3 regions of the Streptomyces sp. NPDC001941 genome follow, and region 1 is predicted to be linked to each of the others. Evidence: riboswitches for the same ligand, from Rfam matches in the RefSeq annotation. Region 1 holds a riboswitch; each other region holds the start of a gene.
What was found. A riboswitch is a leader RNA that binds a small molecule or an ion and turns the genes downstream of it on or off. The one in region 1 is predicted to bind cobalamin.
Positions count from the first base shown of each region.

Region 2: linked by a shared signal. The riboswitch ahead of ABT160_RS34125 (ribonucleoside triphosphate reductase) and the one ahead of ABT160_RS07155 (ribonucleoside-diphosphate reductase subunit alpha) in region 1 are both predicted to bind cobalamin.
Region 3: linked by a shared signal. The riboswitch ahead of ABT160_RS14380 (energy-coupling factor ABC transporter permease) and the one ahead of ABT160_RS07155 (ribonucleoside-diphosphate reductase subunit alpha) in region 1 are both predicted to bind cobalamin.

Region 1 covers NZ_JBEOYE010000005.1:204,367-211,523, forward strand. Annotated here, with positions in the region: gene ABT160_RS07150 (ribonucleotide-diphosphate reductase subunit beta) at 1-494, opposite strand, end outside; gene ABT160_RS07155 (ribonucleoside-diphosphate reductase subunit alpha) at 485-2,848, opposite strand; cobalamin riboswitch at 2,978-3,101, opposite strand; gene mctP (monocarboxylate uptake permease MctP) at 3,193-4,818, opposite strand; gene ABT160_RS07165 (DUF3311 domain-containing protein) at 4,815-5,060, opposite strand; gene ABT160_RS07170 (GntR family transcriptional regulator) at 5,204-5,968, opposite strand; gene ABT160_RS07175 (extracellular solute-binding protein) at 6,265-7,157, shown strand, end outside.
Region 2 covers NZ_JBEOYE010000070.1:33,907-41,063, forward strand. Annotated here, with positions in the region: gene ABT160_RS34120 (serine hydrolase domain-containing protein) at 1-1,343, shown strand, start outside; cobalamin riboswitch at 1,514-1,663, shown strand; gene ABT160_RS34125 (ribonucleoside triphosphate reductase) at 1,710-3,497, shown strand; gene ABT160_RS34130 (anaerobic ribonucleoside-triphosphate reductase activating protein) at 3,494-4,084, shown strand; gene ABT160_RS34135 (GNAT family N-acetyltransferase) at 4,110-4,643, opposite strand; gene ABT160_RS34140 (flavoprotein) at 4,784-5,362, shown strand; gene ABT160_RS34145 (carboxymuconolactone decarboxylase family protein) at 5,451-5,921, shown strand; gene ABT160_RS34150 (serine hydrolase domain-containing protein) at 6,059-7,157, shown strand, end outside.
Region 3 covers NZ_JBEOYE010000016.1:62,949-70,105, reverse strand. Annotated here, with positions in the region: gene ABT160_RS14405 (zinc metalloprotease) at 1-683, shown strand, start outside; gene mtnB (methylthioribulose 1-phosphate dehydratase) at 680-1,354, opposite strand; gene dhaK (dihydroxyacetone kinase subunit DhaK) at 1,532-2,524, shown strand; gene dhaL (dihydroxyacetone kinase subunit DhaL) at 2,590-3,195, shown strand; gene ABT160_RS14385 (PTS-dependent dihydroxyacetone kinase phosphotransferase subunit DhaM) at 3,192-3,593, shown strand; cobalamin riboswitch at 3,659-3,858, shown strand; gene ABT160_RS14380 (energy-coupling factor ABC transporter permease) at 3,889-4,599, shown strand; gene ABT160_RS14375 (energy-coupling factor ABC transporter substrate-binding protein) at 4,596-4,973, shown strand; gene cbiQ (cobalt ECF transporter T component CbiQ) at 4,973-5,731, shown strand; gene ABT160_RS14365 (energy-coupling factor ABC transporter ATP-binding protein) at 5,731-6,588, shown strand; gene ABT160_RS14360 (oxidoreductase) at 6,712-7,157, shown strand, end outside.

The sequences.
Region 1 (7,157 bases):
GCCGTCTCCAGCTGGTCGATCTTCTCGACCGAGTCCATCCACTTGAAGCAGAACTGCGCCTTCTCGCGGATGGAGGGGATGTTCTCCACCGCCGCGAAGGCCGCGGTGCGGTCCTCCGGGTCGGGCAGGTAGGTGTCGAGCAGCGTCAGGTAGAACTGGACGTGCACGGCCTCCTCGAAGAGCTGGCGGCTCAGGTAGAGCCGGGCCTCCGGGGAGTTGATGTGCTTGTACAGCGTCAGCACCAGGTTGTTCGCCACGATCGAGTCGCCGGTCGCGAAGAACGCGACCAGACGGCCGATCATGTGCTGCTCGCCCGGGGTGAGCTTGGCGAGGTCGGCGACGTCGGAGTGGAGGTCGACCTCCTCCACGGTCCAGGTGTTCTTGATCGCGTCGCGGTAGCGCTCGTAGAAGTCCGGGTAGCGCATCGGACGCAGGGTCAGCTCGAAGCCCGGGTCGAGCAGGTTGGTGTTGCGGGTGGAACTCATTACTGGCATGCCTCGCAGGACTCGGGGTTCTCCAGGGAGCAGGCGATCGCGTCCGCGTCGGGGGTGGCCTGCTGGACCGGGATGGTAGCGGCGGCGCGGGCGGCCCGGGCGATCTTGGTGGCCGGGCGCGACCGCAGGTAGTACGTGGTCTTCAGGCCCTGCTTCCAGGCGTACGCGTACATCGACGACAGCTTGCCGATGGTGGGCGTCTCCAGGAACAGGTTGAGCGACTGCGACTGGTCGAGGAACGGGGTGCGGGCCGCCGCCATGTCGATCAGACCGCGCTGCGGGATCTCCCACGCGGTGCGGTAGAGCGCGCGCACGTCCTCGGGGACCCAGCTGAAGCCCTGCACCGAGCCGTTGGCCTCGCGCAGCGCCTCACGCGTCTGCGCGTCCCACACGCCCAGCTCCTTGAGCTCGCGCACCAGGTACGAGTTGACCTGGAGGAACTCGCCGGACAGCGTCTCGCGCTTGAACAGGTTGGAGACCTGCGGCTCGATGCACTCGTACACGCCCGCGATCGAGGCGATCGTCGCGGTCGGGGCGATGGCGAGCAGCAGCGAGTTGCGCATGCCGGTCTTCGCGACCCGGGCGCGCAGGGCGTCCCAGCGCTCGGGCCAGCTCAGCTCGACGTCGTAGTGGTCGGGGTGCAGCACGCCGCGGGCGGCGCGGGTCTTCTCCCAGGCCGGCACCGGGCCGTTGCGCTCGGCCAGGTCGGCGGAGGCCTCGTAGGCGGCCAGCATGATCCGCTCGGCGATGCGGGTGGAGAGCGCGCGCGCCTCGGGGGAGTCGAACGGCAGCTTCAGCTGGAAGAAGACGTCCTGCAGGCCCATCGCGCCCAGGCCCACCGGGCGCCAGCGGGCGTTGGAGTTGCCGGCCTGCTCGGTCGGGTAGAAGTTGATGTCGACGACCCGGTCGAGGAAGGTGACGGCGGTGCGGACCGTCTCGTCCAGGCGCTCCCAGTCGATGTCGCCACCGCTGACGAAGGCGCCCAGGTTGACCGAGCCGAGGTTGCAGACGGCGGTCTCGTCGTCGTTGGTGACCTCGATGATCTCGGTGCACAGGTTGGAGGAGTGGACGACCGTGCCCGGCTCCGCCGTCTGGTTGGCGGTGCGGTTGGAGGCGTCCTTGAAGGTCATCCAGCCCTGGCCGGTCTGCGCCAGGGTGCGCATCATGCGGCCGTACAGCTCACGGGCGGGCATCGTCTTGCGGGCCAGGCCCCTGGCCTCGGCGGCGCGGTAGGCGGCGTCGAAGTCGTCGCCCCACAGGTCCACCAGCTCGGGCACGTCGGCGGGGGAGAACAGCGACCAGTCGGCGTCCGCGTTGACGCGGCGCATGAACTCGTCCGGCACCCAGTGCGCCAGGTTGAGGTTGTGCGTGCGGCGCTGGTCCTCGCCCGTGTTGTCGCGGAGCTCCAGGAACTCCTCGATGTCCGCGTGCCAGGTCTCCAGGTAGACGGCGGCGGCGCCCTTGCGGCGGCCGCCCTGGTTCACCGCGGCGACCGAGGCGTCCAGCGTCTTCAGGAACGGCACGATGCCGTTGGAGTGGCCGTTGGTGCCGCGGATGAGCGAGCCGCGGGCACGGATGCGGGAGTAGGAGAGGCCGATGCCGCCGGCGTGCTTCGACAGGCGCGCCACCTGGTGGTAGCGGTCGTAGATGGAGTCCAGCTCGTCCAGCGGCGAGTCGAGCAGGTAGCAGGACGACATCTGCGGGTGGCGGGTGCCGGAGTTGAAGAGCGTGGGGGAGGACGGCAGGTAGTCCAGGCGGCTCATCAGGCCGTAGAGCGCGGAGACCTCGTCCACGGCGCGGGTGGTCTCGTTCTCGGCCAGGCCGCAGGCCACCCGGAGCATGAAGTGCTGCGGGGTCTCGATGACCTTGCGGGTGATCGGGTGGCGCAGCAGGTAGCGCGAGTACAGGGTGCGCAGGCCGAAGTAGCCGAAGCGGTCGTCGGCGGCGCGGTCGACCAGCGCGTCCAGCCGGGCCGAGTGCAGCCGGACGAAGTCGGCGGTGCGGTCCGCGATCAGGCCCTCGCGGTGGCCGACCTCGACGGAGGCGGTGAAGCCGGTCGAGCCCTGGGTCGCGGCCTCCTCGGCGATGGTGCGGGTGAGCAGCCGGGCGGCGAGCCTGGAGTAGGCCGGGTCCTCGGAGATCAGGCCCGCGGCGGCCTCGGTCGCGAGCTCGCGCAGCTCCGCCTCGTCGGCGCGGGCGCTGCGGCCGCGCAGCGCGGCGGCGGCGACGCGGCCGGGGTCGGCGTCGGGGAGGTCCGCGGTGAGTTCGGTCAGGGTGCGCAGCAGCGCCGTGCCGGGGGCGTCGGCGTCGGCGGCGGCGATCTCTGAAGCCGGATCGGCGGGCGCGATGGTCACGTGGGGGCTCTCCCTCGCTCGGCTCGGGGCCGGCGCGGGGGGTGGCGTACGCGTGCGAGGGCAGGGCCGTGCGCCGCGTCCACCGGCCCACTCCGCGAGGCCCGGACGTCGTCGGCACCCGGGCCGGTCGGACCGGGTGCGCTGCCGGCAGGTCCTCGGACTCGTCGTCGTACAAATGGGTACGGGACACACCGTTGCGGGACAGTTCCGGATTCGAACCGGATTCCCCTGCGGCGACAGCGAGCACGAGCATACATGTGGGGGGCGCCGTCTGCGGCACCCCCCATATGTTGTGTCGCGCCGTCAGCGCGCGACTACGCGAACGGTTCGTCCGCCGTCGTTCGTCAGTGCGAGGAGCCCGCCGTGGCCGGGGGCAGTTCGGTCTGCACGCCGGGGTCTCCGGCGTCCGCCGTGTAGTCCTCCGGGGAGGTCTCGTCGACGCCCTCGGGGGCCTTGGCGGCCTTCAGGACGAAGGTGAGGACGACGGTGACCACCACGTTGAGCACGAAGGCGGTGAGGCCGATGTAGCCGATCTCGCCGATGCCGGGGATCTCGGCGGAGGAGCCGCCGAAGTGCTTCTGGGTGGGGGAGGCCACGCCGTACGCGGCGAGCGTGCCGTAGACCATGCCGACGGCCCAGCCGGCGAGCAGCGCCCAGCGGTGGAACCAGCGGGTGAACAGGCCGCCGACCAGGGCCGGGAAGGTCTGCAGGATCCAGATGCCGCCGAGCAGCTGGAAGTTGATGGCGACGGTCTTGTCCATGGTGAGGACGAAGACCAGGGCGCCGACCTTCACGAGCAGCGAGACCAGCTTGGAGACCTTGGTCTCCTGGGCCGGGGTGGCGTCGGGCCTGATGAAGTCCTTGTAGATGTTGCGGGTGAAGAGGTTGGCCGCGGCGATGGACATGATGGCCGCCGGGACCAGCGCGCCGATGCCGATGGCGGCGAAGGCCACGCCCGCGAACCAGTCGGGGAACATCGTCTCGAACAGCTGCGGGATCGCCAGCTGGCCGTTCTGCACCTTGATCCCGGCCGCGATCGCCATGAACCCCAGCAGCGCCAGCAGGCCCAGCATCAGCGAGTACAGCGGCAGGATCGTGGTGTTGCGCCGGATGACCTCGCGGCTGCGCGAGGACAGGGTCGCGGTGATCGAGTGCGGGTACATGAAGAGCGCGAGCGCCGAGCCGAGCGCCAGCGTGGCGTACGTCCACTGGCCCGCCTCGCCGGGTGCCAGCGCGCCGCGCGGCTTGCCGGTGGCCGGGTTGGTCTGGGCGAACGCCTCGCCCGCCTTGGCGAAGATGTCGTCGAAGCCGCCGAGCTTGATCGGGATGTAGATGATCGCGACCGCGATCACGATGTAGATCAGCGTGTCCTTGACGAACGCGATCAGCGCCGGGGCGCGCAGGCCCGAGGAGTAGGTGTAGGCCGCGAGGACGCCGAAGGCGATGAGCAGCGGCAGGTCCTTGACGAACCAGTTGGTGTCCTCGCCGCCGCCGACGCCCATCACGTCCAGGACGGCCTGGATGCCGACCAGCTGGAGCGCGATGTAGGGCATGGTGGCGAGGATGCCGGTGACCGCGACGGCCAGGGACAGGCCCTTGGAGCCGAAGCGCCCGCGCACGAAGTCCGAGGTGGTCACGTACCCGTGCTTGTGCGACACAGACCAGAGCCGGGGCAGGAAGGTGAAGATCAGCGGGTAGACCAGGATGGTGTACGGGACGGCGAAGAAGCCCGCCGCGCCCGCCGCGTAGATCGCCGCCGGGACGGCGACGAAGGTGTACGCGGTGTAGAGGTCGCCGCCCAGCAGGAACCAGGTGACCCAGGTGCCGAAGGACCGGCCGCCCAGGCCCCACTCGTCGAGGCTCTCGTTCTCGGCCTTGCGCCAGCGCGCGGCCAGGAAGCCCATGACCGTGACGGCCAGGAAGAAGAAGATGAAGACGGCGAGTGCCACGCCGTTCACGCCGTCCTTCACCGCGACGCACCTCCCTGACGGGCGCGCTGGTCACGCTTCCACAGCTGGTAGGCGACCATCGTGAGCACGGTCGAGACCAGCACCCAGAGCATCTGGTACCAGTAGAAGAACGGGATCCCGATGAAGGCCGGGTCCGTCTTCGCGTAACTGCCGACCCAGAGCATCGCGACGAACGGCGCGACCAGGCAGAGCCCCACCACCACCCTCAGTGGTGTGACGGTCGGTTGTTTCTCCTGTGGCATGCGGTGACTCCGTCCCCTCGCTGATCACCTGCGTAATGTGCGGGAAATCTAGGGGACGGGTCCGCTCCATGGAACCCCCGTCCGCATAACGGACGGGACACGCGGCACTCCGCAGGGTGATGAACCGGGAGCAACCGGAAGGATCAGTCGGTGGGGCGGCGCAGGCGCGCGACGAACTTGTAGCGGTCGCCGCGGTACACCGAGCGCACCCACTCCACCGGCTCGCCCTGGGCGTCCAGCGAGTGCCGGGAGAGCATCAGCATCGGCAGGCCCACGTCCGTACCGAGCAGGCCGGCCTCGCGCGGGGTGGCCAGGGACGTCTCGATGGTCTCCTCGGCCTCGGCCAGGTGCACGTCGTACACCTCGGCGAGGGCGGTGTAGAGGGACGTGTACTTGACCAGCGAGCGGCGCAGCGCGGGGAAGCGCTTGGCCGACAGGTGGGTGGTCTCGATGGCCATCGGCTCGCCGCTGGCCAGCCGCAGCCGCTCGATGCGCAGCACGCGCCCGCCGGGGGTGATGTCCAGCAGTCCGGCGAGGGTGTCGTCGGCCGTGACGTACCCGATGTCCAGGAGCTGGGAGGTGGGTTCGAGGCCCTGGGCGCGCATGTCCTCGGTGTACGAGGTCAGTTGGAGCGCCTGGGAGACCTTGGGCTTGGCCACGAAGGTGCCCTTGCCCTGGATGCGCTCCAGGCGGCCCTCGACGACCAGCTCCTGCAGGGCCTGGCGCACCGTGGTGCGGGAGGTGTCGAACTCGGCGGCCAGGGTGCGCTCCGGGGGCACCGGGGTGCCGGGCGGTAGCGTCTCTGTCATGTCGAGCAAGTGCCGCTTGAGGCGGTAGTACTTGGGCACGCGCGCGGTACGGGTGGCAGCCCCGCCCTCGGTCTCCGTGCCGCCCCCGTCCGTGGCCATAACCCGCCTTCCCGACTCCTGTGCTGCTGCCGTCACCGGCTCCTCCGTCTGTCGCGGCTCACATGGTGGCACGGTCCGGTCACGGGTCGTCGCCCCTCCTCAGGTGTCGGTCCGATAACGGACACGACTGCCCTTCTTATACACCCTTGACACCCCTAAAGGTCTAGGCCAAGCTCCGGGTACTGGTCTAAACCATTAAAGACCAGGTCCCAGCCCCACGAGCAGTACCACGAGCTGTTCTCGGCGTATGTCTTGGCGGTGGGCGGGGGGTTGCAGGCATCCCTGAGGAGGGTGGCGTGAAGCGCAAGCTCATCGCGGCGATCGGCGTCGCGGGCATGATGGTCAGCATTGCGGCCTGTGGAGGCTCGGACAAGGGTGGTGACAGCGCCGGCGGCGACGCCAAGGAGCTCACCGTCTGGCTGACGGTCGACGCGCAGAACAACTGGCCGGACCTGGTCAAGGCGGCCGACGACGCGGTGACCAAGAAGCACCCCGGCATCAAGATCAAGCACGAGTACTACGGCTGGCCGGACAAGAACACCAAGCTCGACGCCGTCCTCGCCACGGACAAGGCCCCCGACGTCGTCGAGATGGGCAACTCCGAGATGATCGGCTACATGGCCAAGGGCGCCTTCGCCGAGGTCGACCCGTCCAAGTACGACAACTCGGACAAGTGGCTGGACGCCCTCAAGGACTCCGTCACCTACAACGGCAAGACCTACGGCGTCCCCTACTACGCCGGTGGCCGCGTGGGCACCTGGCGCAAGGACATCGCCGCCGAGGCCGGCGTCACCGCCGCCCCCAAGACCTGGGCCGAGCTGACCTCCGCGCTCGACAAGATCCAGGCCAAGAAGGGCGCCAAGTTCAGCTCCTGGTACCAGCCCTCGCCGGACTGGTACGCCGCGATGTCGTTCGTCTACGGCGAGGGCGGCTCGATCGCCAAGCAGGACGGCGACCAGTGGAAGGCCAACCTCTCCTCCCCCGAGTCCCTCAAGGGCCTCAACGAGTACAAGTCGGTCATCGACAAGTACATGCACGGTGACAAGACCAAGGACGAGTCCGACCGTCCGGTCGTCTTCGGCCAGGGCAACGCGGCCACCATGTTCGCCGCCGCCTGGGAGGGCGCCACCTCCGCCGACCCGAAGAACGACAAGGTCGGCAAGCTCGGCGACAAGCTCGAGAACTTCGT
Region 2 (7,157 bases), on a different contig from region 1:
CCGAGGAGTTCGGCCTGCCGGGAGCGGCGGTCGGCGTACTCGTCGACGGGCAGCGGGTGTACGCCTCGCACGGCACGACCGCCCTGGTGGACGGGCTGCCCATGGACGAGCGCACGCTCTTCCCCGTCGCCTCCACCACCAAGCCCTTCACCGCCACCGCCCTGGTGCGCCTCGCCGCCGAGGGCAGGGTCGACCTCGGCGCCCCGGTGCGCCGCTACGTCCCCGACCTCAAGCTGGCCGACGAGAAGGCCGCCGACCGCATCACCGTCCTGCAGCTGCTCAACCACACCGGGGGACTCGACTGGAACCTGATCCCCGACGAGGACAACGAGACCCTCGCCGGGTTCGTCGAGCAGATGGACCGCCTGGAGGTCATCGCCGCCCCCGGTGAGCGCGCCTCCTACAGCCAGGCCGGCTACAACCTCGCGGGCCGCGTCATCGAGAACGTGACCGGCCTGCCCTACGAGCGGGCCGTGACCTCGCTCGTCCTGGAACCCGCCGGTCTGAGCAGCACCTTCTTCGACCTCGACGACGTCATCACCCGCAAGTACGCCGTCGGGCACGTCCGGGACGAGGAGGGGAGGCTGCGGGCGGCCACCCCGTGGAAGGCCTTCCGGGGCACCTCGCGCGCCAACAACCCCGGTGGCGGTGGCATCTCCACCGTCGAGGACCTGCTGAGCTGGGCCGAGTTCCACCTCGCCGACGGCGAGGGAGTCCTGCCCGCCGAGTCGGTGCGCGCCATGCGGGAGCAGACCGTGGAACTGCGGGCCAGCACCCTCGGCGACGGCTTCGGCATCTGCTGGTTCCTCAAGTGGATCGACGGTGTCCTGACGATCAGTCACGGAGGCTCCGGCAACGGTCAGTTCGCCGAACTCCTGATCGTTCCCGAGCGGAACTTCGCGGTGGTGTCCCTGTCCAACGCGGGCCCCGAGGGCTACCCGTTCAACCAGTCCGTGGTCCGCTGGGCCCTGGAGCACTACCTGGGCTTGGTCGAGCGCGACCCCGAGCCCGTCGCGTACGACGACGCGCGCTCCCGCGAGGTCGCCGGGCGCTACCAGAACGACGTGATGAACCTCGACATCGCCACCGACGGCGCGCGCCTCACCCTCGCCGTGGGCATCAAGCCCGAGGTCCGCTCCGCCTCCGACGCCGAGATGCCGCCGGACTACGCGGCCGAGCCGATGGGCTTCCTGCCCGCCGAGGGCGGCGGCGACGAGGCGGGGGACGAGTACGTGATCACCGAGGGCGGGCTGAAGGGGCAGCGGGGGTTCTTCACCCGGGACGCGGCGGGGCGGGTGACCGGGGTCGACCTGGCGGGGCGCCTCTTCACCCGTACGAGCTGACCGCCCGGGCGACGGGACCGTACCGCGCGACGGGACCGTACCGCGCGACGGGACCGAGCCCGACGGCGCGACCGAGCCCGACGACTGACCCTGGTCCCGGCCCTAAGTCCCGACCTGATGGACCGAAGTCACACAACATCTTCGGTCGGCATGTCGGACATGGCACCAGATGTAGTGTGACGGGCGTCGGTTCGTCGGGCGGCGCGCGCAGCGCCCCGACGAGGCAACAGGGAACCCGGTCGGATGCCGGGACTGCCCCGCAACGGTAGGGGCCGCACCCGCGGCCCGAGTCCGATACCTGCCGACGCCCTCCCCGCGTACACCTCCGGGGAGGACACACCCCGGACGCCTCGTGGGAGGGCCGACGTGACCAAGATCGACGCCGTGGCAGCGGTGACCGAGTACCTGGACCGCACCGACTGGCGGGTGAACGCCAACGCCAACCAGGGCTACTCGCTCGGCGGCCTCGTCCTCAACTCGGCGGGCAAGATGATCGCCAACTACTGGCTCGACGAGGTCTACCCGCCCGCCGTCGGCCGCGCCCACCGCGAGGGCGACCTGCACATCCACGACCTGGACATGCTCTCCGGCTACTGCGCGGGCTGGTCCCTGCGCACCCTGCTCACCGAGGGCTTCAACGGAGTCCCCGGCCAGATCGACTCCGCGCCGCCCAGGCACTTCGCCTCCGCCGCCGGACAGATCGTCAACTTCCTCGGCACCCTGCAGAACGAGTGGGCCGGCGCCCAGGCGTTCAGCTCCTTCGACACCTACATGGCGCCGTTCGTCCGCAAGGACGCCATGACGTACGCACAGGTCCACCAGTGCGTGCAGGAGATGGTGCACAACCTCAACGTGCCCTCCCGCTGGGGCACCCAGACCCCGTTCACCAACCTCACCTTCGACTGGACCTGCCCCGAGGACCTGCGCGCACAGGTCCCCGTCATCGGCGGCGAGGAGGCGGACTTCACCTACGGCGAGCTCCAGGCCGAGATGGACCTGATCAACCGCGCCTACATCGAGGTGATGACCCGCGGCGACGCCCGGGGCCGCGTCTTCACCTTCCCCATCCCCACCTACAACATCACCCGCGACTTCCCGTGGGAGAGCGACAACGCGCGGCGGCTGTTCGAGATGACCGCCAAGTACGGCCTGCCGTACTTCCAGAACTTCATCAACTCCGAGCTCAGCCCCGGCATGATCCGCTCGATGTGCTGCCGCCTGCAGCTGGACCTCACCGAACTGCTCAAGCGCGGCAACGGACTGTTCGGCAGCGCCGAGCAGACCGGATCGCTCGGCGTCGTCACCGTCAACTGCGCCCGCCTGGGCCATCTGCACCCGGGCGACGAGCCCGCCCTCCTCGCCGCCCTCGACCGGCTCCTCGAACTCGCCGTGGAGAGCCTGGAGATCAAGCGCGTCAAGGTCCAGGACCTCATCGACGACGGCCTCTACCCGTACACCAAGCGCTACCTGGGGACCCTGCGCAACCACTTCTCCACCATCGGCGTCAACGGCGTCAACGAGATGGTCCGCAACTTCACCGGCGACGCCCACGACCTCACCACCGACGAGGGCCACGCGCTCACCGTCCGCCTCCTCGACCACGTCCGCGCCCGCATGGTCGAGTTCCAGGAGCGCACCGGCCACCTCTACAACCTGGAGGCCACCCCCGCCGAGGGCACCACCTACCGGTTCGCCAAGGAGGACCGCCGCCGCCACCCCGGCATCCTCCAGGCCGGCACCGACGCCAACCCCTACTACACCAACTCCAGCCAGCTGCCCGTCGGTTGGACCGACGACCCGTTCGAGGCGCTGGAGCGCCAGGACGAACTCCAGGGCAAGTACACCGGCGGCACCGTGCTGCACCTCTACCTCTCCGAGCGCGTCTCCAGCGCCGAGGCCTGCCGCGAGCTGGTGCGACGCTCCCTGGAGCGCTTCTCGCTGCCCTACCTCACGGTCACCCCCACGTTCTCCATCTGCGCCGACCACGGCTACCTGGCGGGCGAGCACCCCCACTGCCCCACCTGCGGCTCCCCGTGCGAGGTGTGGACGCGGGTGATGGGCTACCACCGGCCGGTGTCCTCCTTCAACATCGGCAAGCGCGGCGAGCACGAGGAGCGCGTGCCGTTCCTGGAGCGGGCCGGAGCGCCCGCGTGATCCGGATCGGCGGCTGGGCCCGGCTGTCCACCTGCGACTGGCCGGGCCGCCTGGTCGCCACCGTGTTCTGCCAGGGTTGCCCGTGGCGCTGCGGCTACTGCCACAACCCGGAACTCCTCGACCCGCGCGTGCCCGCCGCCGTGTCCTGGGGCGCCGTGACGGTCCATCTGGCCCGGCGCCGGGGCCTGTTGGACGGCGTCGTCTTCTCCGGCGGCGAACCCCTCCTCCAGGCCGGGCTCGCCGACGCCGTGCGCCAGGCGCGTGCCCTCGGCTTCGCCGTGGGCCTGCACACCGGCGGCGCCTACCCCCGCCGGTTCGGGCAGCTCCTGGGGGAGGGGCTGCTCGACTGGGTCGGCTTTGACGTGAAGGCGCACCCGGAGGCGTACGAGAAGGTGACCGCGACCCCCAACAGCGCGTTCCCGGCGGCCCGTTCGCTCCGGCTGCTGCTCGACTCGGGGGTGCCGCACGAGGTCCGCACCACCGTCGACCCGGACCTGCTCGACGCGGCCGGGGTCACCGCCCTGCGGTCCTGGACCGAGCGGCAGGGCGTGCGCGGACACGTACTGAAGACGGCGCGGGCGGTCTGAGGCCCAGGGGGAGCCCCGACCGGGCTCAACTCCCTTCCGGAAGCACCCGCTTCTCCATCAGCGTGTACGACTTGCGCACGCCGCCGGGCTGCGGCTTGCCCTCCATCGTGCCCACCGCCCGGTAACCGGCGCGCAGGTAGTAGGAGTTGAGCCGCTCGTTGTCCGCGAGGCAGTCCAGGCGCACCAGTTCGCGCCCGGCCCGCGCCACCCGTTCCTCGGCGGCCCGCAGCAGGGCGCTTCCGGTGCCGGGCCGGGCGGTGCGCCGGTCCACCATCAGCCGGTGCACGTAGCCGGCCACCGGTGGGCGCGCGCCCCAGGCGGCCTCGTCGCTCCACCACAGCTCCCACGCGCCGACCGCCCGGGAGCCGTCCCGGGCGATCCAGATCTCGCCGTGCCCGAGCACCCGCCGGAAGTGGTCCTCGCCCAGCTCCCCGGGCTGCCACTGTCCGGTGATGCCCCGCTCCGCCATCCAGCGCGCGGCGCCGTCCCGCAACTCGACCAGGAACCCCAGGTCAGCGGCGTCGGCACGGCGGAAGTCGAGGTCGTTCGGTTCACTCACCCACCGATCGTCGCACGGGGCGGGGAGCGCGGCCGCCCGGCCCGATCCGAACGAAGGCCCTAGGATCCCGACCAGGGAACGCACCGGTCATCCGGTCTTCCGGGCAGGAGCGGGCACGCGGACGCGACGGGAGCTGGACGATGAGCGACGAGAACGGGCAGCCCTTTCCCCACGACAGCGGGCAGCCCTTCCCTCAGGAGCCTCACGGGCGCGGGCGGCCCTTCCTGTACGTGGTGGTGTGCGCGGCCGGAGTCGCCGTCGACGTCGCCGCCCTGATCACCGCCGCCCGGGAGCGTGGCTGGGACGTCGGCGTGATCGCCACGCCCAACGGCCTGGCCTTCATCGACGAGCAGGACGTCACCGCCCGCACCGGCTATCCCGTCCGCTCGGCGTGGCGCCGCCCCGGCGACCCGCGCCCGCTCCCGCCGCCCGACGCGATCGCGGTCGCACCGGCCACCTTCAACACGGTCAACAAGTGGGCGGCGGGCCTCGCCGACACCCTGGCGGTGGCCACCCTCTGCGAGGCGTACGGTCAGGGCGTGCCCACCGCCGTGCTGCCCCGCGTCAACGCCGACCTGGCCCGCCACCCCGCCTACCGCGAGAGCCTGGAGCGCCTGTCGGCCATGGGCGTCCTGATCGGCAAGGGCGACCCGTTCCGGTGGGAGGAGGTCCTGGAACTCCTGGACCCGCGGTTCGCGGAGCTGTCCCGAAGGGCGTGAGACGGGGGTCACACCGGAGCGTGTCACAACCCCGTGAGGCGATCCGTCATAGGGGTGTAACCAGCCGACACCACCGGAGGAGACCGCCGTGGAACCCCGCATCAACGCCTTCGCCAACCCCCTCGGCCCGAAGCTGATCAAGCACTTCAACGCGGCCGGCAAGGCCGTCGCCGACACCGCCCTGCCCGCCGCCGTCCAGGAGCTGGTGAAGATCCGGGCCAGCCAGATCAACGGCTGCGGCTTCTGCCTGGACATGCACACCAAGGACGCCGCCGCCGCGGGCGAGACGCCGGTGCGCCTCGCCCTCGTCGCCGCCTGGCGCGAGGCGACCGTCTTCACCGAGGCCGAGCGCGCCGCCCTGGAGCTGACCGAGGCGGGCACCCGCCTGGCCGACGGCGCGGGCGTCCCGGACGACGTCTGGGAGGGTGCGGCCAAGCACTACGACGAGGAGCAACTCCTCGCCCTGGTGGCCCTGATCGCCACGATCAACGCGTACAACCGCCTCAACGTCCTGCTGCGCAACCCGGCGGGCGACTACCAGCCGGGCCAGTTCGGCTGATCCGGAGGCCAGTTGGCCGCACCGCGGCGCCGTGCGGGCCGGGAGCTCGGGGGATGTTCCCGGACCCGCGCGGAGGTGCGGGGCGCCGGCCCGTAATCCGGTGGCCGCCCGGGCCGGGGCGGGATACGTTGGCGGGTATGGCCGAAATCCAGGGCAATTACGATGAGTTGTTCGCCCCCGTCGCCGACGCGTTCGCGGCGACCCTGGACGAGGGGGACACCGGCGGCTCCGTCGCCGTGTTCATCGGCGGGGAGCCCGTCGTCGACCTCTGGGGCGGGCACGCCGACGCCGCCCGCACCAGGCCCTGGCAGCGCGACACCCTCACCAACTGCTGGTCCGTCACCAAGACCATGACCGCCCTGTGCGCCCTGGTCCTGATGGACCGCGGCGAGCTCGACCCGGCCGCGCCGGTCGCCCGGTACTGGCCCGAGTTCGCCGCGGCCGGCAAGGACGGGGTGCTGGTGCGCCACCTGCTCTCGCACACCGCCGGGCTGCCCGACTGGGAGTGGCCCGTCGAGGAGCTGTTCGACTGGGAGGCCGCCACCGCCCGGCTCGCCGCCCGGGCCCCCCGCTGGGAGCCCGGCACCCGCGCCGGGTACCACTCGCTCACCCAGGGCTTCCTGGTCGGCGAGGTCGTGCGCAGGATCACCGGCCGCACCCTGGGCCGCCTCTTCGCCGACGAGCTCGCGGGCCCGCTCGGCGCCGACTTCCACATCGGGCTGCCCGCCGCGCACGACCCGCGCGTCGCCCTCGCCGTACCGCCGCCCGGGCGCGACGAGGAGTACACGGCGGGCGCCGCGAGCGACACCGCCGAGGAGTCCGGCACCGCGACGGCGCTGCGCGTACGCGACGGCAACAGCACCGCCTGGCGCCGCGCCGAGATCCCCGCCGCCAGCGGCTACGGCAACGCCCGCTCGGTCGCCCTGCTCCAGTCCCTGACCGCCTGCGGCGGCGAGGTCGGCGGCGTGCGCCTGCTCTCGCGGGCCGGGTCCGACCGGGCCCGCGAGGTGCAGTACGAGGGCGAGGACGTCGTCCTCGGCATGCCCGCGCGCTACGCCATGGGCTACGGCATGTTCGGCGACCGCAGCTACGGCTGGGGCGGCTGGGGCGGCTCGCTGGTCGCCGTGGACGTCGACGCGCGGATGGCCGTCGCCTACGTGACCAGCCAGATGCGCGAGCCCGCCGCCGACGCCCGCGGCATGGACCTGATCGGCGCCGCCTACGAAGGGCTCAAGC
Region 3 (7,157 bases), on a different contig from region 1:
GCCAGATCGACGTCCTCAACCGGGACTTCCGCGCGCTCAACCCGGACGTGTCGCAGGTGCCCGCGGTCTGGCAGGACCGGGTGGCCGACTGCCTGGTGGAGTTCGAGCTGGCCTCGACCGACCCGGACGGGCAGCCGACGAGCGGGATCACCAGGACCGAGACGCAGACGGCGGGCTTCGGCGCGGACGACGCGGTGAAGTCCGCGGCGACCGGCGGGCACGACGCCTGGCCCGCGGACCGGTACCTCAACATGTGGGTGTGCCCGCTGGGCGGCGGTCTGCTGGGCTACGCGCAGTTCCCCGGCGGGCCCGCGGAGACCGACGGCGTGGTGATCCTGCACTCCGGGTTCGGCACCACGGGCACGGCGGCGGCGCCGTTCGACGGGGGCCGCACCGCGACCCACGAGATCGGGCACTGGCTGAACCTGTTCCACATCTGGGGCGACGACGGCACCGGCTGCAGCGGCACGGACCACGTCGCGGACACCCCCAACCAGGGCGGGCCCAACGGCGGCAAGCCCACCTTCCCCAAGCTGAGCTGCAACAACGGGCCGAACGGGGACATGTTCATGAACTACATGGACTACACCGACGACGCGGCGATGTTCATGTTCACGAGCGGCCAGAAGGCGCGCGTGGACGCGACCCTGGACGGGGCGCGGTCCTCGTTCGCCAAGCGCTAGTCACTACCGGTGGCGGGCCCGTCGAGGGCGGGCCCGGCGCCGCGCGTCAGCAGGGCCAACTGGCAGAGGGACTCCAGGCGTTCGAGGTGGTCGCGGGCGCGGGCCAGGTCCGCGCCCCAGGCCAGCGCCCCGTGGTCGGCGATGAGCAGGACCGGGGGCGGGTCGTCGGCGGTGTCGAGCAGGTCCTCGACGTCGTCGGCGACGCGCTCCACGTCGGCGTGGTTGGCGAGCACCGGCACGTCGACCCGGTCCGGGTCGCCGGTGCCCAGGCCCTTGAGCAACTCGAAGCGCTCCAGGCGCAGGTGGCGGGGCTCGGCGGCCTTCCGGCCGCGCGCCGTGAGGGTGGCCGCGGCGGTGGCGTACGGGCAGTGGGCGTGGATCACCGCGCCCGCGGTGGTCGTCCGGTACAGCGCGGCGTGCAGCACCGACTCCGGGGACGCGCCGAGCCGGGCCGGGCGGGCCAGGACGCCGGTGGCGACGCTGATCTCGACCATGTCCTGGACGGTGAGCTCGCCCTTGTCCCGGCCGCCCGCGGTGATCAGCGCGAGGCCGCCGGGCTCGGGCAGCCGCACCGAGAGGTTGCCCGAGGTGCCGGGCATCCAGCCGCGCTCGTACAACGCCTTGGCGGCGTGGGCCAGTTGGATGCCCGAGGACAGGGTCGAACGGTGCACGGGTCCCCCTTTGCCGGATGGGTGTCCCACTCGTACCGGAAGCGGGCCGGACAGGCCAGAGCACGGAAGGGCCCGCCGGGACGCCCGGGGCCGGATCCCGCCCGGGGAACGCGGGGGGATCGCGGGGGGACGAACTATGGTGAGCGGGGCGGGCAGTCACTCACCTGGAGGTACTCCGTGAAGATGCTCATCAACGTGCCGGAGACCGTCGTCGCGGACGCGCTGCGCGGGATGGCCGCCGCGCACCCCGAGCTGACGGTGGACGTGGAGCGCCGGGTGGTGGTCCGCCGGGACGCCCCGGTGGCCGGGAAGGTGGCCCTGGTGTCGGGGGGCGGGTCCGGGCACGAGCCGCTGCACGGCGGGTTCGTGGGTCCCGGCATGCTGTCGGCCGCCTGCCCCGGTGAGGTGTTCACCTCGCCGGTGCCCGACCAGATGGTGCGGGCCGCCGCGGCGGTGGACAGCGGCGCGGGGGTGCTGTTCGTGGTGAAGAACTACACCGGGGACGTGCTGAACTTCGACATGGCGGCCGAACTCGCCGAGGACGAGGGCGTCCGGGTCGCCCGGGTCCTGGTGGACGACGACGTGGCGGTGGCCGACAGCCTGTACACGGCGGGCCGGCGCGGCACCGGCGGCACCCTGTTCGTGGAGAAGCTGGCGGGCGCCGCGGCCGAGGAGGGCGCGCCGCTGGAGCGGGTCGAGGCGGTCGCCCGGCGGGTCAACGAGCGCACCCGCAGCTTCGGCGTGGCGCTCGGCGCCTGCACCACGCCCGCCAAGGGCAGCCCCACCTTCGACCTGCCCGCGGGCGAACTGGAGCTGGGCATCGGCATCCACGGCGAGCCCGGCCGGGAGCGGCGGGCCATGATGACCTCCCGCGAGATCGCCGACTTCGCCGTGGACGCGGTCCTCGACGACCTGCGCCCGGACGGCCCGGTGCTGGCCCTGGTGAACGGCATGGGCGGCACGCCGCTACTGGAGTTGTACGGGTTCAACGCCGAGGTGCAGCGGGTGCTGACCGAGCGCGGGGTGCCCGTCGCCCGTACCCTCGTCGGCAACTACGTGACCTCGCTGGACATGGCGGGCTGCTCGGTGACGCTGTGCGCGGTGGACGAGGAGCTGCTGCGGCTGTGGGACGCGCCGGTGCGCACGCCCGCGCTGCGGTGGGGCTGCTGAGGGCGGGAAGAGACGGGAAGACGGGACGGGGAACGGAGCGGATCGTGGGAGTGCCCGAAGTGACAGTGCTGGACGCGGACTTCTTCCGCCGCTGGCTGACCGCCGTCGCCGCGTCGGTGGACCGGGAGGCCGACCGGCTGACCGAGCTCGACTCGGCGATCGGCGACGCCGACCACGGCAGCAACCTGCGGCGCGGGTTCGCCGCCGTGGCGGACGTGCTCGCGCGGGAGGAGCCCGCGACGCCCGGGGCCGTGCTCACCCTGGCCGGGCGGGAGTTGATCTCGACGGTGGGCGGTGCGTCGGGTCCGCTGTACGGGACGCTGCTGCGCCGCACCGGCAAGGAGCTGGGCGAGGCGGCCGAGGTGGACCGCACCGCGCTGGCGGCCGCGTTCGCCGCCGGGGTGGCCGCGGTGGCCCAGCTGGGCGGCGCCGCGCCCGGGGACAAGACGATGCTGGACGCGCTGGGTCCGGCGGCCGAGGCGCTGGGCGAGTCGTTCGCCGCGGCGGCCGGCGCGGCCGGGCGGGGCGCGGCGGACACCGTGCCGCTGCGGGCCCGCAAGGGCAGGGCGAGTTACCTGGGCGAGCGCAGCGTCGGGCACCAGGACCCGGGGGCCACCTCCGCCGCGCTGCTCCTCGCCGCGCTGGCCGGGACCGCCGGGGAGGCCGCGTGAACCCGGTGGGCATCGTCCTCGTCTCGCACAGCGCCGCCGTCGCGACGGCCGTCGCGGAGCTGGCCAGGGGTCTGGCGGGCGGCGCCGCGGAGGTGCCCGTGGCGGCGGCGGGCGGCACCGCGGACGGCGGGCTCGGCACCAGCGCGGAGCTGATCGCGCGGGCCGCGGCCGAGGTGGACCGGGGCGCCGGGGTGGCGGTGCTGGTGGACCTGGGCAGCGCGGTCCTCACCGTGAAGGCGCTGCTCGCCGACGGGGACGAACTGCCCGGATCGACCCGGCTGGTGGACGCGCCGCTGGTGGAGGGCGCGGTCGCGGCGGTGGTCGCGGCGTCGGCGGGCGCGGACCTGGCGGCGGTCGGGGCGGCGGCGACGGAGGCGTACGACTACCGCAAGGCGTGAGGCCCGGGACGCGGTCACGACCCGCGCCCGGAGCGGCGCGGGTTGTGATGTGCCTGGTGGGAGCACTAGTGTCACAGGGCCTTGGTGTACGGGAAACCGGTGGAGTACCGGTGCGGCCCTCGCCACTGTGATCGGGAGGTCCGGCTCCATCCCCCCTCGCGGGGAGCCACTGGATCGCCCCGGGTGACCGCCCGGGGCGTTTGGGAAGGCGGAGCCGGGCGGAAACACCGTCAGCCAGGAGACCGGCCAGGGCGCGTTGTCCATCCACGAGGTGCTGGAGAGGTCTCACTCACCCATGCATATAGCCGAGGGCTACCTGCCCCCGTTGCACGCGGCCGCCTGGGGCGCCGCCGCCGCGCCGTTCGTCGTCCACGGCGTGCGGAACCTGACCCGCGAGGTCCGGGCGAACCCGGAGTCCACCCTGCTGCTCGGCGCCTCGGGCGCCTTCACCTTCGTCCTCTCCGCGCTCAAGATTCCCTCGGTGACGGGTAGTTGTTCGCACCCGACCGGGACGGGGCTCGGCGCGATCCTGTTCCGGCCGCCGATCATGGCGGTGCTCGGCACGGTGACCCTGCTGTTCCAGGCGCTGCTGCTGGCGCACGGCGGGCTGACCACGCTGGGCGCCAACGCCTTCTCGATGGCGATCGTGGGGCCCTGGGCCGGCTACGGCGTGTACCGGCTGCTGCGGCGGTTCGACGTGCCGCTGATGGTGACGGTGTTCTTCGGCGCGTTCGTCGCGGACCTGTCCACGTACTGCGTCACCAGCGTGCAGCTGGCGCTGGCGTTCCCCGACCCGGCCGGCGGTTTCCTGGGCTCGCTGGGCAAGTTCGGGTCGATCTTCGCGCTCACCCAGATCCCGCTGGCCGTGAGCGAGGGCCTGCTCACCGTCCTGGTGATGCGGCTGCTGGTGCAGTCGAGCAAGGGCGAACTGACCCGGCTCGGCGTGCTGCTGACCGGTGCGGGCCGCAAGGGCGCTCCCGCCGAGCCCGAGGCGGTGGCCCGGTGAGCCGCAACGCGAAGATCAACACGCTGCTGCTCCTGGTCGTGGCCGCGCTGGCGGTGCTGCCGCTGGCGCTGGGCCTGGGCGACCACAAGGAGGAGCCGTTCGCCGGCGCCGACGCGCAGGCGGAGACGGCCATCACCGAGCTGGAGCCGGACTACGAGCCCTGGTTCTCGCCGCTGTACGAACCGCCGTCCGGCGAGATCGAGTCGGCGCTGTTTGCCCTCCAGGCCGCGCTCGGCGCGGGCGTCCTCGCCTACTACTTCGGGCTGCGGCGCGGCCGCCGCCAGGGCGAGGCGCGGGCGCTGGCCGGCCCGGCGGACGGCGAGGGGCACGAGGTCGCCGGTCCCGCGGCCGACGGCAGCCCGGCTTCCTCCTGATGCTGCCGATCGACGCGGCGGCGCACGGCAACCGCTGGCGCCGCCGCCACCCGCTGGAGAAGGCCGTCCTCGGGCTCGGCCTGACGCTCGCCGCGGTCTGCCTGCCGCCGTGGCCCGGCGCCCCGCTGGTCGCGGCGGCCACCCTGGCGGTGCTGCTCGGACCGGCGGGGGTGGCGCCCCGGCTGCTGTGGCGGGCGTTCCGGGTGCCGCTGGGCTTCTGCGTGACCGGCGCGGTGCCGCTGCTGTTCCAGGTCGGCGGGGCGGGCGGGTTCGTGACGCTCGCCCCGGACGGCCCGGCGCACGCAGGCCAGCTGCTGCTGCGCACCTCGGCGGCCTCGCTGGGGGTGCTGCTCTTCGCGTTCACCACGCCCGTCTCGGACGTGCTGCCCCGGCTGGTGCGCGCCGGGGTGCCCGCGCCGGTGGTGGACGTGGCGCTGGTGATGTACCGGATCTCGTTCCTGCTGCTCGACGCGGTGGCGCGGATCCGCCAGGCGCAGGCCGCCCGGCTCGGGGCCACCACCCGGGCGGCGGCCTGGCGCTCGCTGGCCGGGCTCACCGCCACCGCGTTCGTCCGGGCCTTCGACCGGGCCCAGCGCCTGCAGACGGGGCTCGCCGGGCGCGGCTACGACGGGACGCTGCGGGTGCTGGTGCCCGAGGCGCGGGTCTCGCGCCGGTTCCTCGCGGCGAGCGCCGCGCTGCTCGCGGGCGTCGTCGCCCTGAGCCTGGTCCTGCAACTCGTACTGGAAGGGTCCCCCTGATGACGGCCGAGACGGCTGGCGCGCCCCCCGTGGTGGAACTCGTCGGGGCGGGCTTCGCCTACGAGGAGGGACCGGCCGTGCTCAGCGGCGTCGACTTCGCGGTGCCCGCGGGCCGGTCGACGGCGCTGCTCGGGCGCAACGGCAGCGGCAAGACGACGCTGCTGCGGCTGCTCAGCGGCGGGCTGCGGTGCGGGAGCGGGGTGCTGCGCTGCGCGGGGCGCGAGGTGACGTACGACCGCAAGGGGCTGACCCGGCTGCGCACCGCGGTGCAGCTGGTGGTGCAGGACCCGGACGACCAGCTGTTCGCCGCGTCGGTGGCGCAGGACGTGTCGTTCGGGCCGCTGAACCTGGGGGTGCCCGAGGCGGAGGTGCGGGAGCGGGTGGCCGGGGCGCTGGCGGCGCTGGACATCACGGCGCTCGCGGACCGGCCGACGCACCTGCTGTCGTACGGGCAGCGCAAGCGTGCGGCGATCGCGGGGGCGGTGGCGATGCGCCCCGGCCTGCTGGTCCTGGACGAGCCGACGGCCGGGCTCGACCCGGACGGGCAGGAGCGGCTCCTGGAGGTGCTGGGGCGGCTGCGGGATTCGGGCACCACGGTGCTGATGGCCACGCACGACGTGGACCTGGCGCTGCGCTGGGCGGACGAGGCGGCGGTGCTGGGGCCCTCGGGGGTGCGCACCGGGCCGGTGGCCGAGGTGCTCGCGGACGCCGGGCTGCTGGCGGCGGCGCGGCTGCGGCGGCCGTGGGGCCTGGCGGTGGAGGAGGCGCTGCGGGCGCGGGGGCTGCTCGCGGCGGGCGAGGCGGGGCCGCGCACGCCGGAGGAGCTGGCGCGCTGGGCGGCGGGGGCGCGGGCCTGAGGCGGGCAGCAGTGGGCTACCGGGGAGTAGCGCAGCTCACTCGGCCACCCTTATGCAACTAGTTGCACAACCTCGGCGGGGTCGACTAGAACTGGAACGACCCCGGCCCGAGGAGGCGCCCCCATGTCCGCGTACCCGCATCTGCTGAGCCCGCTCGACCTCGGCTTCACCACCCTGCCCAACCGCGTCCTGATGGGCTCGATGCACGTCGGGCTCGAAGAGGCCGAGAACGGCTTCGCGCGGATGGCCGCCTTCTACGCCGAGCGCGCCCGGGGCGGCGTCGGGCTCATCGTGACCGGCGGCATCGCCCCCAACGAGGCGGGACGCCCCTGGGAGGGCGGCGCCAAGCTCACCACCGCCGAGGAGGCCGCGCAGCACCGCGTGATCACCGACGCGGTGCACGCCGAGGGCGGCCGGATCGCGATGCAGATCCTGCACTTCGGGCGGTACGCGTACCACGCCGACCTGGTCGCCCCCAGCGCCGTACAGGCCCCCATCAGCCCCTTCCCGCCGCACGCGCTCACCGACGACGAGGTCGAGGCGACCATCGAGGACTTCGTGCGGGCCGC